4 regions of the Ensifer sp. R-19 genome follow, and region 2 is predicted to be linked to each of the others. Evidence: riboswitches for the same ligand, from Rfam matches in the RefSeq annotation. Region 2 holds a riboswitch; each other region holds the start of a gene.
What was found. A riboswitch is a leader RNA that binds a small molecule or an ion and turns the genes downstream of it on or off. The one in region 2 is predicted to bind thiamine pyrophosphate.
Positions count from the first base shown of each region.

Region 1: it holds a riboswitch for thiamine pyrophosphate, as region 2 does, so the genes downstream of both, thiC (phosphomethylpyrimidine synthase ThiC) here and thiD (bifunctional hydroxymethylpyrimidine kinase/phosphomethylpyrimidine kinase) in region 2, are expected to answer to the same signal.
Region 3: it holds a riboswitch for thiamine pyrophosphate, as region 2 does, so the genes downstream of both, thiO (glycine oxidase ThiO) here and thiD (bifunctional hydroxymethylpyrimidine kinase/phosphomethylpyrimidine kinase) in region 2, are expected to answer to the same signal.
Region 4: it holds a riboswitch for thiamine pyrophosphate, as region 2 does, so the genes downstream of both, thiB (thiamine ABC transporter substrate binding subunit) here and thiD (bifunctional hydroxymethylpyrimidine kinase/phosphomethylpyrimidine kinase) in region 2, are expected to answer to the same signal.

Region 1 covers NZ_CP184570.1:2,123,828-2,128,034, reverse strand. Annotated here, with positions in the region: gene ACN9MO_RS29045 (sensor histidine kinase) at 1-485, shown strand, start outside; gene ACN9MO_RS29040 (sigma-54-dependent transcriptional regulator) at 489-1,853, shown strand; TPP riboswitch at 1,949-2,077, shown strand; gene thiC (phosphomethylpyrimidine synthase ThiC) at 2,168-3,988, shown strand; gene ACN9MO_RS29030 (hypothetical protein) at 4,202-4,207, shown strand, end outside.
Region 2 covers NZ_CP184570.1:308,245-312,451, reverse strand. Annotated here, with positions in the region: gene ACN9MO_RS20900 (glycosyltransferase family 4 protein) at 1-1,240, shown strand, start outside; gene thiD (bifunctional hydroxymethylpyrimidine kinase/phosphomethylpyrimidine kinase) at 1,396-2,205, opposite strand; TPP riboswitch at 2,457-2,559, opposite strand; gene ACN9MO_RS20890 (hypothetical protein) at 3,569-3,850, opposite strand; gene ACN9MO_RS20885 (amidohydrolase) at 3,972-4,207, opposite strand, start outside.
Region 3 covers NZ_CP184570.1:1,976,184-1,980,390, forward strand. Annotated here, with positions in the region: gene ACN9MO_RS28325 (thiazole synthase) at 1-560, opposite strand, end outside; gene thiS (sulfur carrier protein ThiS) at 564-761, opposite strand; gene thiO (glycine oxidase ThiO) at 758-1,729, opposite strand; TPP riboswitch at 1,890-2,010, opposite strand; gene bioB (biotin synthase BioB) at 2,407-3,423, shown strand; gene ACN9MO_RS28345 (8-amino-7-oxononanoate synthase) at 3,420-4,207, shown strand, end outside.
Region 4 covers NZ_CP184569.1:3,504,991-3,509,197, reverse strand. Annotated here, with positions in the region: gene thiP (thiamine/thiamine pyrophosphate ABC transporter permease ThiP) at 1-666, opposite strand, end outside; gene thiB (thiamine ABC transporter substrate binding subunit) at 698-1,726, opposite strand; TPP riboswitch at 1,776-1,894, opposite strand; gene ACN9MO_RS17010 (GNAT family N-acetyltransferase) at 2,040-2,525, shown strand; gene ACN9MO_RS17005 (thiamine diphosphokinase) at 2,610-3,260, shown strand; gene ACN9MO_RS17000 (ABC-F family ATP-binding cassette domain-containing protein) at 3,264-4,207, shown strand, end outside.

The DNA.
Region 1 (4,207 bases), 580 kb from region 2:
ACGAACTCCGCAGCTTTGCCCGCAAGGGCCGCTTCGTCGCCGAGCCGACACCGATGCGCGAGGTGATCGAGGGCGCCTTGATGCTGCTTCGCAGCCGCTTTGCCGGCCGCATGGATGCCATCGTCATCGACCTGCCGGAAAACGGGCTCAGCGTTTACGGCAGCCGCATCCGTCTTGAACAGGTCCTGATCAATCTGCTGCAAAATGCCTTGGAGGCACTCGGCGAGCGCAGCGATGCCGAGATCCGCGTGCGCTGTGAGGAGGACCCTTCCGGCACGGTCTTGCTTGTCGTTACCGACAACGGCCCCGGCATACCACAGCATATCCGCGAGGATCTGTTCACGCCGTTCAACACCTCGAAGGACGAAGGGCTCGGCCTTGGACTCGCCATCTCCCAGGAGATCGTCGCCGACTATGGCGGCGAGATATCAGTCGAAACCAGCGACAAGGGCACCGTCTTCACGGTGCGCCTGAAGAGGGCCTGAGCGATGCAGCCATCCGTCTACCTCATCGACGACGACAACGATCTGCGCAAGGCGATGACGCAGACGCTGGAGCTCGCCGGATTCGCCGTCACTTCGCTTGCAAGCGCCGCCGAAGCCTTGGGAACCCTCGACGCGAATTTTGATGGCATTGTCGTCAGTGATATCCGCATGCCCGGCATCGACGGGCTGCAGCTCTTTCGCCGCATCGCTGCCTTCGATGCCGACCTGCCCGTGATCCTGGTGACCGGCCACGGCGACATACCGATGGCAGTTCAGGCGCTGCAGGATGGCGTCTACGACTTCATCCCAAAACCCTTTGCCGCCGACCGGCTGGTGCAGAGCGTGCGCCGCGCGCTGGAAAAGCGCAGTCTCGTCATGGAGAACCGCGCGCTCAAACGGGCGGCCGAAACGGCCGGCGACAGCCTGCCGCTGATCGGCCAGACGCCGGTCATGGAGCGCTTGCGCCAGACGATCCGGCACATCGCCGACACGGATGTCGACGTGCTCGTCGCCGGTGAAACCGGCAGCGGCAAGGAGGTGGTCGCGACGCTGCTCCACAATTGGAGCCGGCGCCGCGACGGCAATTTCGTGGCGCTGAACTGCGGCGCGCTGCCGGAAACGGTGATCGAGAGCGAACTCTTCGGTCACGAACAGGGCGCCTTCACCGGCGCCCTGAAGAAGCGTGTGGGTCGCATCGAACATGCGAGCGGCGGCACCCTGTTTCTTGACGAGATCGAGGCGATGCCGCCGGCGACCCAGGTCAAGATGCTGCGCGTTCTCGAAGCCCGCGAGATCACGCCGCTCGGCACCAACCAGGTGCGCCCCGTCGATATTCGCGTCATCGCCGCCGCCAAGATCGATCTCGGCGACCCGGCCCAGCGCGGGGACTTTCGTGAAGATCTCTACTTCCGATTGAACGTCGTAACGCTGTCGATCCCGCCGCTGCGCGAGCGCCGCGATGATATCCCGCTGCTCTTTTCGCACTTCCTGACGCGGGCGGCGGAGCGCTTCAAGCGGGACGTGCCTCACGTCTCGCCGGCAGTGCAGCAACACCTGATGACCCATGCCTGGCCCGGCAATGTGCGCGAACTCTCACATTTTGCCGAACGCGTGGCGCTCGGCGTCGAAGGCCCGCTGGGACAGCCGGTTGCGCCAGCAGAACAGCCGGGTTTCGCGCTACCGGAACGGCTCGAACGCTACGAGGCAGAGATCCTGAAGGAAGTGCTTCGCGCCCAGCGCGGCGACGTCAAGGCGACGATCGAGGCGCTCGGTATTCCGCGCAAGACATTCTACGACAAGCTCCAGCGCCACGGCATCAACCGAGCCGACTATGCGGAGCGCGGCGTTCCGGAAAAATCCGGCAGCTAACTCTCGTCAGCGGCCAAAATACACCCAAAAATTGCATCTTCGTCGACGGGCGAATTCGCGCTTGACGACCCGTGCCGTTCGATGGCTATCTCTTGGGCATTCACCAGGGGGGTCCCGCAAGGGGCTGAGATTCTGCTGGATGGCCGGCTTACCGGCTGTGGCGCAGTGACCCGTTGAACCTGATCCAGTTCATACTGGCGTAGGGACGGTGCAGATATCGAAGCCAGGATTCCGTGCGTCCAGCACCTGGCGGAGCGTCTTTCATCCTTCCGGCATCAGAACTGGGTCTCCAATCGCAAACTTGGAGCCTCGTCATGAATATTGCCACAAAGCCCACCCCTCTCACGGTCACCCAAGGCCCGCTTCCCGCCTCCCGCAAGGTCCACAAATCAGGCATCCTCCACCCGGATATCCGCGTGCCGATGCGCGAGATCGCGCTGCACCCGACCTCCGGCGAGCCGCCGGTTACCGTCTACGATTCCTCCGGCGCCTATACCGCCGACGATGCGGAGATCAGCATCGAGGCGGGGCTGCCGCGACTCCGTCGCAACTGGATCGTCGGGCGCGGCGACGTGGAAACCTACGAGGGGCGCATCGTCCGTCCTGAAGACAACGGTTTTGCCAGCGGCGACCGGCTGACGCCGACCTTCCCGTTCCAGCACGCGCCGCTCAAGGCGACTGGCGGCAAGGCGGTAACGCAGCTTGCCTACGCCCGCGCCGGCATCATCACGCCGGAGATGGAGTTCGTGGCGATCCGCGAGAACCTCGGCCGCGATGCGGCACGCGCGATAGCTCGCGACGGCGAAAGCTTCGGCGCCCATATCCCCGACCATGTGACACCGGAGTTCGTGCGCCAGGAAATCGCCAGCGGCAGAGCGATCCTGCCCGCCAACATCAACCATCCGGAATCCGAGCCGATGATCATCGGGCGGAACTTCCTGGTGAAAATCAACGCCAATATCGGCAACTCCGCTGTCACCTCGTCGATGGCCGAGGAGGTCGAGAAGATGGTCTGGGCGACGCGCTGGGGCGCCGATACGGTCATGGACCTTTCGACCGGCCGCAACATCCACAACATCCGCGAATGGATCATCCGCAATTCGCCGGTTCCGATCGGCACCGTGCCGCTCTACCAGGCGCTGGAGAAGGTCAATGGCATTGCCGAGGACCTCAACTGGGAGGTTTATCGCGACACGCTGATCGAGCAGGCCGAACAGGGCGTCGATTATTTCACCATCCATGCTGGCGTACGCCTGCACTACATCCCGCTCACCGTCGATCGCGTCACCGGCATCGTCTCCCGCGGCGGCTCGATCATGGCCAAGTGGTGTCTGCATCACCACAAGGAAAGCTTCCTCTACGAGCATTTCGAGGAGATCTGCGACATCTGCCGCGCCTATGACGTCTCCTTCTCGCTCGGCGACGGATTGCGCCCGGGCTCGATCGCCGATGCCAACGACGCGGCGCAGTTTGCCGAACTCGAAACGCTCGGCGAACTCACCAAGATCGCCTGGGCGAAGGATTGTCAGGTGATGATCGAGGGCCCCGGCCACGTGCCGATGCACAAGATCAAGGAGAACATGGACAAGCAGCTCGCCGTCTGCGGCGAGGCGCCGTTCTATACGCTTGGGCCGCTGACGACGGACATCGCTCCGGGCTACGACCACATCACGTCAGGCATCGGCGCTGCGATGATCGGCTGGTTCGGCACCGCCATGCTCTGCTACGTCACGCCGAAGGAACACCTGGGCCTGCCCGACCGCAACGACGTCAAAGTGGGCGTCATCACCTACAAGATCGCCGCCCACGCCGCCGATCTCGCCAAGGGTCACCCGGCCGCCCAGGTGCGCGACGACGCTCTCTCGCGCGCCCGCTTCGAGTTCCGCTGGGAGGACCAGTTCAACCTCTCTCTCGACCCGGAGACGGCCCGAAACTTCCACGACGAGACCCTGCCGAAGGAGGCACACAAGGTCGCGCATTTCTGCTCCATGTGCGGCCCGAAATTCTGCTCGATGCGGATCTCGCACGACATTCGTGCGGAAGCGCAGAAGGAAGGGCTGGAGGCAATGGCCGCGAAATACCGCGAGGGCGGCGATCTCTATATGCCGGTCGCTGAGGTCGAAGCTAAGAGTTAAAGCGCAACACGTCGGGAGGGACGCCTCACAGTCCCTTCCGACGGCAAGGCGGATGCTGGGCCTTGGGCGAATAGCTTGCCCCCTCATCGGTTGAACGATATGTAAGGCTCACGCAAAAGTCGCCGCCGGCGAACCCGTCGCTCACGCCAAGCTGCCGTCTTCTGCGGCGCTCTTGCAAGACGATGAAAAGACGCCGTTTACGAGGAAAGAGACTTGAGG
Region 2 (4,207 bases):
CGCCGAGATCGCCTCCCATGGTTTGCACAAGGCATTGAACGGCCTGCCGGGGATTGAATCGATCTACCTCGCCCGCGTCGGCAATCCCGTGCCGCGCCACGGCGCATCGGCGCTGATGAGCCTTCGCCTGGCGATGGACGAAGTGCTCTACCATGCCGAGGACTTTGATCATTTCTTCCTGTCCAACGGCGATACCGACGCGATCCGTCGCGACCTCTTGCGCTTTGTGGGAGACATCAAGCCCGACATCGTCCACTTCCACCATATCATCGGCTTCGGGCTGGAAGCGCTCTATGCGGTGCGCGATGCTCTGCCGAAAGCGCGCATCGTCGTGACCTTCCACGAGTACCTGCCGATCTGTCACAACCACGGGCAAATGGTGAAGCGGCCCTCGGGTCAGCTTTGCAATGGCGCTTCGCCAATCAGCTGCCATACGTGCTTTCCCGAAATCCCGGTTTCGCGTTTCGTACGCCGCGAGCAGTTCGTGCGGGGCATGCTGAACCTTGCCGACGCCTTCATCGCCCCGAGTGCCTTTCTCGCTAATCGCTATGTCGAGTGGGGCATCGCTGCCGACAAGATCTTCGTGATCGAAAACGGCATCGTCCTGGGTGAAAAGACGCCGGCGCGTGAATTGCCGGCGCCGACGGCACGTCGCAATCGTTTTGCCTATTTCGGGCAGATGACCCCCTTCAAGGGCGTTCACGTGCTGATCGACTCGGTATCGCGCGTGCCCGACGATATCTGGGGTGACGATTCCACGCTGATGATCTTCGGCGGCAACCTCGAGCGTCAGCCGGCCGAGTATCAGGACCGGGTCGCGAAACTGATCGAAGACGCTGGCCGCCGCGTCCGCTTTTACGGCTCCTACCAGAACCAGGACATGCCCAGGCTGATGCGTTCCGTCGACTGGGTTGTGATGCCTTCTGTCTGGTGGGAAAACTCGCCGATCGTGATCCAGGAGGCCCTCCACCATGGGAGGCCGATCATTTGCTCCGACATCGGCGGCATGGCCGAGAAGGTTCGCGATCGGCTGGACGGCTATCATTTCCGCTCCGGCAGCGCGCAAGATCTTGCTGATCGACTGATCGATGTGCTGAGCACGCCAAGGTCATGGGACAACCTCAAGGCAACCCTCAGGCGCCCGATGAGCCATGTCGACTGCGGCCGCGAACATATCGCGCTTTATCGGAAACTGCTCAAGGAGGAACAGTCGGTTCACCCGAGCGCCGCTGTGGCCTGAACCGAAAAGCGCTCCGTCCCGGCACTCACCTCGCATTTACAAGCGGCCGACTTCCCGACTCGACGGACATTCCATTGCTTATCGGGCAATGGAATGTCCTGTTTTTTTAAACGTCCACTTGAATGGTGGAACCGGCGCCAAGCGCCGGAATGGAATTAATCACCGCTCGGGCCCCACCACTGATGGAAGTGATGAACCGGTCCCCGCCCCTGCCCGATTTTGAGCGCCGATGAAGCAACAAGCGCCTCATGCAGATAGGTCTTGGCGGCGACAACCGCCTCCTCGAGGGTGCGGCGACGGGCGAGACCAGCCGCGATCGCGGCAGATAGCGTGCAGCCAGTTCCATGATCGTTCCTTGTCTCGACCCGGGGTCGCGACAAGCGCAGGGAGGTATCCCCGTTGAAGAGGATATCGACAGCTTCGTCGCCCTTGGCATGCCCGCCTTTCATGAGCACGGCGCGCGCACCAAGCTTCAGCAGCATCTGCGCCTGGCGGCCCATCTCTGTCTCATTCTCGGCAACGCTGCACCCCGTCATCAGTGCCGCTTCGGGCAGGTTCGGCGTCACGATAAGCCCAAGCGGCAGCAGCTCCCCCTTGAGCATCGCGATCGCATCCGGACGCAACAAAATGTCACCTGAAGTGGCAACCATCACCGGATCGATGACCGCCAAATGCCCGTATTGCTTCAGGCCGGACGCGATCGCCGCAATCGTCTCCTGACGGGACACCATGCCGACCTTCACCGCGCCAACGGCGAGATCCGAAAACAAAGCATCGATCTGAGCTGTAACGACAGCCGGAGAGATATCCTCAACGGCCGTCACACCTCTGGTGTTTTGCGCGGTGACGGCCGTGATGACGGTGGCACCATAGACGCCGAGCGCCGAAAACGTCTTCAGATCCGCCTGGATGCCGGCCCCCCCACCGGAATCCGAACCAGCAATAGTAACGGCGATGGCAGTCATGCCTGGCTCCGCTGAAATGTGGAAGCGGGTCCAAATATGGCAAACGCGGTCTCAAGCCACCGGCTCAAGCACGCGCAAACTGAGGTGGGTCTTCCATGCAACCTCGAAGAATCCGACAGATTGAGCCGATGGGTCGGTCGTCCCGCCCCCAGGAGTTCTTCGTCGCTACATTCTAAACGGCGTATTGGCACCAACGATCTCCCGAAACCAAAATCACGGAGATCCAGATGAACGGCGAAGACGCGGGGTGCCAGAGAGGCCCTTGCCGTTCCTACGCCGGTATGATCCGGATCAGGTTCAAGGGTCTGGCTCACCGCCATCTCAGCACTGTCAGGTGCGCCCCTCGGCAGGCATGAATGCTATGGGAGCGTGACAGGGGATGTCAATTGCTTGAGTTTAGCAGGCCCGTATATGCGTCGGCTCGACGCGGAAGACGGAGGACCTGAAAGGAAACAACCAGCAAAAAGGCCCCTTTTGCCTCGAAAGCATAAGGAGCCTTCCGTCTGAGCGTTCGACTTCACAGACCTTGGCAGACTATCCACCTGAAGGCCGTTAAGGCAAGGGGATTTCGAACGCGAGCCTATGCAATCCCGGGCGGCGGGCCTTCCACGCATAACGATAGATGTTAGGCGCCTCATCGCATCATATCACCGCAATGCTTTGAGAATTGCACTTGCTCGGTCCAAGGCGGCTTCCGCTGCACGCGGTTCGAGTGTGACAGACAGAATATCGCGGTGTGCCATTGCGAGCACGACCTGCAACACTTCATCAGGCCAGCAGAACGAGGTGCCATCCGTTGGGGCCGCGATCGCCGGCTAGCCAATACTTTGCCGTTCGGCCACTCGCGCCTGTCCAGCGCATGATCGTCTTTATCGCACGGCCTCCCCCACCCAATTCGTGACGCAGCGCCGCCGCAACGGCGGCAAAGTAATCGTCTCTAGCGGCGCGCGCTGATGCTAGAACCATTGTGCCCGTATTCAGAACCATACTGCCCACCTCCCCAGTCTATACTCCGGCATTCTGACCTCAATTCACACGTGATATACCGGCACGTCATGGTTATCGGTTGGACTGAGAACGGCGACGAACAACCGCCCTCGGACGAGCAACCCAAGGTTCGCGCGGCGATCTACGTTCGGATGTCGACCGAGCATCAGAAGTACTCGACCGACAACCAGATCGCCGCCATCGAGCGCTGCCCGCCAAGCGTCGCTTCGAAATCGCGTGGACATACGCCGACGAAGGAAAAAGCGCCAGATATCTTGGCAGAGTTCCAAAAGATCTCGGAGCTTCGGAAGGCAGCTTAGGAAACCGGTCCCTGCATGTTGCTGAACGGCTGCAGGAAATTTCTGACCGCAATGTTCTATTTAGCTGTCCGCTTAGTGCACTGGTTCTCTCGCTTGATGCAAGCTATCTCCGCCGTCGAGCATTCGGCAACGCCGTTGACGATCGCGCAATGCGAGCACTGGTCGGTGAACTCCAGGCAATCCGGATTGGCCTTGATGAAGTCCTGCAGACTAACATTCTCAGTCTGTCGCGGCTCAGGAATGATATCTGCAACGGGCATATCCGCCGCGTAAGCGCTCGCCACTCCCGCCATGGCAATCGCGAGGCAAACCGCGTCACGGAAGCTGAAATGGCTCATCCATTTGGTCCTCCTGAAGGCAAATCCGGACGCGGCGCAAACGGCTCTCCGTCGGGAATTGCGCAATTTCTGAGAGTGCCATCACAACAACCGTTGAGCAAGCGACCTTCCGGCGCTGCCCTCACCCCAACTCGTTGCGGATCGTCCGCATGAACACCCGTGCGCCCATGCCGATCAGCTCGTCAGGAAAATCATAGTCCGGATTGTGCAGCCGCGCGTGGTTCTCGCCGGCGCCAAGGAAGAACATCGCCGCGGGCGCCACCCGCCCGAAGAGCCCGAAATCCTCCGAGCCCTTCATCGGCAACACGCCCTCGCCGTGATCGTGGCTGACGCCCTCCTCGTCCATGGCGCGTTCCA
Region 3 (4,207 bases), 730 kb from region 2:
CCGATGCCGGCATCGACGATCAGCGGCATATCCGGAAAATGGGCCCGCATGGCGCGCAGCGCCGGGATGTTCTGTGGCCCCATGGCGCTGCCGATCGGCGCGCACCAGGGCATCAGCACCTTGCATCCGGCCTCGACGAGGTGCTCGCCGACCACGAGGTCGTCGGTCGTGTAGGGGAAGACCTCGAAGCCTTCGGCGCAAAGAATGCGTGCTGCTTCGACCAGCCCGAAGACATCGGGCTGAAGCGTATCCTGATGGCCGATGACTTCGAGCTTGATCCAGTTGGTGCCGAAGACCTCGCGCGCCATCTTGGCGGTCAGCACCGCCTCCGACACCGAGTGGCAGCCGGCGGTGTTGGGCAGCACGTGCACGCCGAGCGACCGGATCAGGTCGAAGAAAGCGCCGCCCTGACGGCCGCCGGCGGTTTCGCGGCGCAGCGAAACCGTGACAATCTCGGTCGCCGACGACCGAACCGCGTCTTCGAGCGCGGCAGGCGAGGGGTAGCGGGCGGTGCCCAGAAGCAGGCGGGAACGCAGTTCCTGTCCATAAAGCGTCAGCATGTCTCAGCCTCCTTTCATCGGCGAGAGAATTTCGATCCGGTCGCGATCGCTGAGGGAATGGGCCGAGCGGTCGGCTCGGTGCACCAGCTCGCCGTTGACGGCGGTGGCAAGCCAATCCCCTTCGAAGTCGAGTGCGGCCAGGAGTTCGGCAAGGGTCGTGACTGTGAGTTCGTGATCCTCGCCGTTGACGGTCAATTTCATGCGGCGTCTCCCTTCAGGTTCTGGGCAAGGGCAAGGTTCGCCGCTTCCTCGGCCAGGGCCGGTGAAAGCAGGAAGCCGTGGCGATAGAGCCCGTTGAGCGTGATGGTGTTTCCGGCGCGCATGACGCGCGGCAGATTGTCGGCAAAGGCCGGCCGGACGCCGGTGCCGGTTTCGAGAAGGCGCGCCTCACCGAAGGCGGGGTGAAGCGCATAGGCTGCGTTCAGCAACTCCATCAGCGAACGGGCGGCGATCGGACCGCCGTCGTCGGTTTCGATCATGGTCGCGCCGCACATGAACAGACCATTGCCGCGCGGTACGATGTAGAGCGGGATGCGCGGGTGGATGAGACGGACTGGCCGCGACAATTCCACTTCACCGGTCTGCAGATAGAGCATCTCGCCGCGCACGCCTCGCAGACCGGTGGTGCCGCCGATTCTTGCGCCGCCGCTACAGTCGGCGATCAGATCGCTGTCGCTGCTATTATCCGCCTCGCCGATGAAGGCGACGCTGTGCTCGACGAGCTTTTGCCGCAGCAAGACAAGCGCCCGGCGCGGGTCGAGATGCGCCTCGCCGGGGAAGAACAACGCCTCTCGGAAGCGACCGGCAAGCGCCGGCTCCAGCCTCGCGATCGCTTCTCCGTCGAGCCATTCGAAGCCGGACGTGCGCGAAGCGAAGCGTTTGAGTTCGCCGACGTCTCGCGGCGGAGCGACGACGAGGGTGCCGTTGCGTGACACTTCGCCCGGAAGCGCGCGGTCCCACCAGTCGATGGCGCCGATGCCGCGCGTCAGCACCGTTTCCTCGGCGCTCTCGCGTTCGCACCAGGGCGCCAGCATGCCGCCGGCAAACCACGACGCCGCCCCGCGGAAGTCTGGCTGCCGCTCGGCAACGGCCACCCCGACGCCACGGCCGATCAGCTCATGTGCCAAGGTCAGCCCGACGACGCCGGCGCCTTTGATCAGGATGCGCATGGTCAATGCGCCCAGCTGCGGCGAGCCGAACGTCGGTCTGAAGGAAGCAGAATCGCGATGAAGATACGCATTGCCGAGGCTCCATTGTTGGAGACCCAGTTCGGACCGGAAGAGAGGGAAGGACGCCTTGCCGAGATCTGCTCGCGCGAACGCGAATGCGGCAGCGATGTCTGCACCGTCCCTACGCCAGTATGAACTGGATCAGGTTCAACGGGTCACTGCGCCGCGGAAACCGCCTAGCAGAATCTCAGCCCCTTGTCGGGACACCCCTGGTGAATGCTTCAAACTGAGCGGCTGGATCGGATTTTGTCAAGGGCTGCCGGTGTGTACCTCGTGCGCAAAAAATTATCTATAAAAAGTGGAAGGACATGTGTTCTTGAGGCTCGCTGGTGTCGGTAGCGGGCATCGGTCGAGAGATCTACGGCTAGTGCAAGGCGCAAGGTCCCGAAAATCCGGGCATCTGGCCGTTGCTGTCATCGCCATCAGCTGATGCCGCCGAAAGTCGCGGTATTTGCCCTTCTGGTTGCACCAGTTGAAGCACGCAAAGGCACGCTGTGATTGAATTGTTAGAGTAAACTCTCCTTCTGGATGGTTGCTCGATGCAGTGTCCGTGAAAATTATAGATAATAATGCATTCTATCTATTTTGCTCTGCCGCAAACAGGGAAGTGAACGAACATGCTGGATACAAACAGTTCGACCGAGCCGACCTCCGGAGCCACCAAATCCGCCAAAACCGGTTGGATTCTGGCCGACGCACAAAAAATCTATAATTTGCCATTCAACGACCTTCTGTATCGTGCGCAGTCCGTTCACCGCGCCCAGTTCGACCCCAATGCCATCCAGATGAGCCGCCTGCTCTCGATCAAGACCGGCGGTTGTGCCGAAGACTGCGGCTATTGCAGCCAGTCGGCGCACTACCCGACGGGGCTGAAAGCGTCGAAACTGATGGAAGTCGAACGGGTTCTTGCGGAAGCACGGAAAGCGAGGGACGGCGGCGCGACGCGCTATTGCATGGGCGCCGCCTGGCGCAGCCCGAAGGAGCGCGACATGGAGGCGATCGTCGCCATGGTCCGGGGCGTGCGGTCGCTCGGCATGGAGACCTGCATGACGCTTGGCATGCTGACGCCGGAACAATCCGGGCGGCTCGCAGATGCTGGGCTCGATTACTACAACCACAATGTCGATACGTCGGAGCGCTTCTACGGCGAGATCATCACCACCCGCAGCTTTGCCGACCGGCTGGAAACGTTGGCGAACGTCCGCGATGCCGGCATCAAGGTCTGTGCCGGCGGTATTCTCGGCATGGGCGAGACGGCTGACGATCGGATATCGATGCTGGTGACGCTTGCCAATCTGCCGGTGCCCCCAGAAAGCGTGCCGATCAACATGCTGATTCCGATCCCGGGCTCGAAGCTTGCCGATGCGGCGCCGGTCGATCCGATCGATTTCGTTCGCACCATCGCCCTGGCGCGCATCCTGATGCCGCAGTCGCATGTCCGCCTTTCGGCCGGCCGCACCGATATGAGCGACGAGATGCAGGCGCTCTGTTTCTTTGCCGGCGCCAATTCGATCTTCGTCGGCGAGACGTTGCTGACCGCCGACAATCCCGGCGAGGACCACGACGCGGCACTCTTCCGTCGCCTGGGACTGAAACCGATGGCATCAGCGGCAAAACAGGACGCGGCCGAATGAGCGTGAGCCTCTTCGCTCGCCAGGAGAAGACGCTTTCTGGCCTCGAACGCAAAGGGCGTCGGCGCGAGCTTGTCGCGGTTGGTGGCGTTGACTTCACCTCCAACGACTATCTGGCGCTCGCCGGATCGCCGCGTCTGAAGGCCGCAATTGGCTCAGCGATCGACCGCGGCGTGCCGGTCGGATCTGGCGGTTCGCGGCTGTTGCGCGGCAACCACAGGGAACATGAGGCGCTGGAGGCGGAGGCGGCCGCCTTCTTTGGCGTGGAGCGAACGCTGTTCTTCGGCAGCGGCTATGCGGCCAATGCCGCCTTGTTTTCGACGCTGCCGCAGCGCGACGATATTATCGTCCACGATGCCCTGATCCATGCGAGTGCCCATGAGGGTATCGCCGCAAGCAGGGCCGGTGCGATCGCGGTCAAGCATAGCGACGTTGACGCCTTTGCCGATGCGATCGGTGCGTGGCGCAAGCGCGGCGGCATGGGACATCCGTGGATTGCCGTCGAAAGCCTCTATTCGATGGACGGCGACCGGGCGCCGCTTGCAGACCTCGCCGCGCTCGCCGATCGGCATGATGGATTTCTGGTGGTCGACGAAGCGCATGCGACCGGCGTCTTCGGGCCAGATGGCCGCGGTTTGACGGCCGAATTGGACGGCAGGGAAAATCTCGTCGTGCTGCATACCTGCGGCAAGGCGCTCGGCGTTTCCGGCGCCCTCGTTGGCGCAAACGCCGTGCTTTGCGACTATCTCGTCAACCGTGCTCGCAACTTCATCTATGCGACGGCGCC
Region 4 (4,207 bases), on a different replicon from region 2:
CTGATAGATCGCGACCTCGATGGTGCTGGCAGCGGGCCCGCCGCCAAGCGTCAGCACGAGCGTGAAGCTGGTGGCGCAGAGCATGAAGACGAGGCCGGCCGCGCCTGGCAACAGGCCGCGCAGGACGGGCCATTCGATGAAGCGGAAGAGCGCTCGGGAGGGCATGCCGAGATTGGCAGCGCTGCGCCAGTATTCGGCGGGAATGCGCTCGAGGCCGGCCAGGAACAGGCGCGCCGCAAGCGGCATGTTGAAGAAGACATGGGCAAGCAGGATGCCGAACAGGCCATAGATGCTGATCGGTTGCTCGAGGCCGAGCCAGCGCAGGCCGGAATTGAGGAAGCCCTGGCGTCCCCAGATCTCGATCAGCCCGAGTGCGCCGACGAGAACGGGCAGGCCGAGCGGCAGCGCCATCAGCCGCAACAGCCAGATCCGGCCGAAGAAACGCGGCCGCCGCGCCAGCGCCCGCGCCACCGGTATCGCGAAGAGCACGGACAGCAGAGTGGAAAGGCTTGCCTGCAGCAGCGTGAAGCGGGTGACGCGCCAGATATAGGCGTCGAACAGAGTGCCTTCGTCCGTGCCGCCGGTTTGGGCGAGCAAGGCGGCGATCGCCAGGCCGACGAAGAGCAGGAAGGCGCCGAGGCAAATCGCCCCGGCGACAACAGTCATGCGGTTTTCGCGAAGTGCGAACAATCCGGCCTCAGTTCTTGCTCATGGCAGCAAGCCACTCGTCGATCCAGGCCTTGCGGTTCTTCGCGACCTCTTCCGATGGCAGCAGGAAGGTCTTCTCCGGGTTGACCAGCTTGTTGAAGGCGTCCGGCAGCGGCTCCTTGGTTGCTGCGACCGGCATCATCCAGTTGGTTGTCGGAATGATCGACTGGAATTCCGGACCGGTCATGAACGCGAGGAACTGCTTTGCCAGTTCCGGCTCCTTGGCACTCTTGGTCATGCCGGCGACTTCGATCTGGATGTAGTGACCTTCCGAGAAGGTGGCCGCCTGGTAGCGCTCGGTGTTCTCAGCGACCATGTGGTAGGCGGGCGAGGTGGTGTAGGAGAGCACCATCGGCGCTTCGCCCTTGGTGAAGAGGCCATAGGCTTCCGACCAGCCGGGGGTGACGGTCAGAACACGGTCCTTGAGCTTCGCCCAGGCAGCACCCGCCTCGTCGCCATAGACCGCCTTGACCCAAAGCAGCAATCCGAGGCCCGGCGTCGAGGTGCGCGGGTCCTCGATGACGATCTTCTGCGACGCGTCGCCTTCGACCAGTTCCTTGAGGCTCTTCGGCGGTGTCTTCAGGGTCTCGGTGTCGTAGACGACGGCGAAATGGCCGTAGTCATAGGGCAGGAAGGTGTCGTCGGAGAAGTTGCCGGGCACCTTCAGGTCCTTCGCTTCGATGCCATGCGGTGCGAAGAAGCCCGTTGCCTTTGCTTCCGCCACGAGGTTGGTGTCGAGACCGAGCACGATGTCGGCCTTCGAGGCAGCACCCTCGAGCTTTAGGCGCGTCAAGAGTTCGACGCCATCGGCAACACCGACATAGTTGACCTTGCATTCGCAGGTCTTTTCGAAGGCTTCCGCCACCTTGGCGCCCGGCCCCCATTCGGTGATGAAGCTTTCATAGGTGTAGACGGTCAGCGTCTTGTCGGCAGCGGCGGCATAACCGGTGAAAACAAGGCTTGCGCTTGCGGCCAGCGCTAGCCGGCTAAGTATTTTGAGCTGTGATGAATTGGACATGCGAAGCACCTCTCCCAAAGTTCGTTGTTGCACGGGAAAAGGGCGTATCGGTGCGATCGCGTCTAATCCCTCCGCCGGTATGAGCCGGATCAGGTTCCGCGGGTTGGCGTTTTGACGCCTCTCAGCCTCCGGCCGCCATGCGGTCGGGAGGCACCCCGTTAGAGCGGCAAGAGATTTACCGCTGCGGCGGCTTCATGGCAAGCGGTGTTTGGAATGGGCGACGCATGGGGCGAGCCCATTTTCTGTCGGGCGTTTTCGCCAACCGGCAACTGCGCTATGACACCATCACGCTTGGCCGCAAGGAGGAAATCCCATGCCAGATATGCTAGTTCGCCTTTATGCCCTTCCGGCAGAGCCCCAGTCGCGGCTTGGTTCAGGCATCAGCATCCGTCGCGCCATGGCGCCGGAACGCCGTCTGGTGGTCTCCTGGATCGAAAAGACGTTTGGCGCCGGCTGGGCAGGCGAAGCGGAAGCTGCCTTCTCCTCGACCCCGACACGCATGCACGTCGCGGTGCACGACGAAAAGATCGTCGGCTTTGCCTGCCACGACGTGACAGCGCTCGGCTTCTTCGGCCCAACCGGCGTCGATGAAGGTATGCGTGGGCAGGGCATCGGCGAGGCGCTGCTGCTTGCAAGCCTGACGGCGATGCGCGAGGCGGGCTACGGCTATGCGGTCATCGGTGGCGTCGGCCCGGCGAAGTTCTACGAGCGCGTGGCCGGCGCGATCGAAATTCCCGATTCAACACCCGGGATCTATGCCGGCATGCTATTCCCGGAACCGGTGCCGGAAGGACACTGACGGCTTCGGCAAATTGCTGCGATCGCAGCGGTTTGCGGTTTTCTTCGTTTTCCTTCCGCGATCCTTTGCGCTATGGGCATTGCCATGGCTCGATCGACCTTCACCATATTGCTTGGCGGCGCCCTCTCGGTGACCAGCCGGCTGACAGAGCAGCTCAGCGGCAGCCGCTTCGTTGCCGCTGACGGCGGCATGCGCCATGCCCGCTTGCTCGGCGTCGTGCCGGATGTCTGGGTCGGCGATTTCGATTCGACCGAAGACGCCCTGCTGTCCGAGTTCGCCTCCGTTCCACGCGAGCCCTACCCGGCGGCAAAGGCTGCGACGGATGGCGAGATCGCGGTCGAGGCTGCGTTGTCCCGCGGCGCTGATCGGCTGATCTTTGCCGGCGCGCTTGGCGGCAGCCGCAGCGACCATGCCTTCCTGCACCTGCTGCAGGCCGCAGCGCTTGCCGAGCGCGGGCTTTCGGTGCTGATGACCTCGGGCGAGGAAGAAGCCTACCCGCTGCTGGCAGGCACGCTCGATCTCGACCTGCCGAAAGGTTGTCTCTTTTCCGTGCTGGGATTGACCGAGCTGACCGGCCTTTCGATCGTCAATGCGCGCTATCCGCTTGACGATTTCACCCTGCCGTTCGGATCGTCCCGAACCGTTTCCAACGTCGCGGAGGGTCCCCTTCGCTTCAGCCTCAAGAGCGGACGCGCCATCGTGCTTGCCCGCCCCTATGATCTTTCCGGAGCCTGAGCCTTGGCGCCCCCAATTCTGAAACTCGACGATATCTTCTTGACCTTCGGCGGCGCGCCGCTGCTTGCCGGTGCCAATCTGCAAGTGGAACCGGGCGATCGCATCTGCCTTGTCGGGCGCAATGGCTCGGGCAAGTCGACCTTGATGAAGATCGCCGCGGGCCTTTCAGAGGCACAGTCGGGCGAGGTGTTCCGCCATCCCTCAGCGACCATCCGCTATCTCCACCAGGCGCCGGATTTCGACGGCTACGACACGGTGCAGGCCTATGCCGAAGCCGGCCTCGGACCGAGCGACGATCCCTATCGCGTCGCCTACCTGCTGCAGCATCTGGGCCTGACCGGCGAAGAAGACCCGACGCGCCTTTCGGGCGGTGAGGCGCGCCGTGCCGCACTGGCGCGCGTCATGGCGCCGGAACCTGACATCTTGCTGCTTGACGAACCGACCAACCATCTCGACCTGCCGACGATCGAATGGCTGGAAGAGGAGCTTACCCGCAGCCGTTCGGCGCTGGTGTTGATCTCGCACGACCGGCGCTTCCTGGAGAAGGTCTCGACGGCGACCGTTTGGCTCGACCGTGGCCAGTCGCGCCGGCTCGATCGCGGCTTTGGCCATTTCGAAGCCTGGCGCGACGAGGTGCTGGAGGCCGAGGAACTGGAGCAGCACAAGCTCGGCAAGGCGATCGAGCGCGAGGAGCACTGGCTGCGCTACGGCGTGACGGCGCGGCGCAAGCGCAACATGCGCCGCCTCGGCGAGTTGCAGACCATGCGCGCGGTCTATCGCGGCCACAAGGGGCCTCAAGGCACCGTGCAGGCAACGGCAGCTGACGCCAAGGAGTCCGGCAAGCTGGTGATCGAGGCCGAAAAGGTCAGCAAGGCCTATGGTGACCGCACCATCGTCGCGCCCTTCTCGATCCGCGTCCATCGCGGTGACCGCATCGGTCTCGTCGG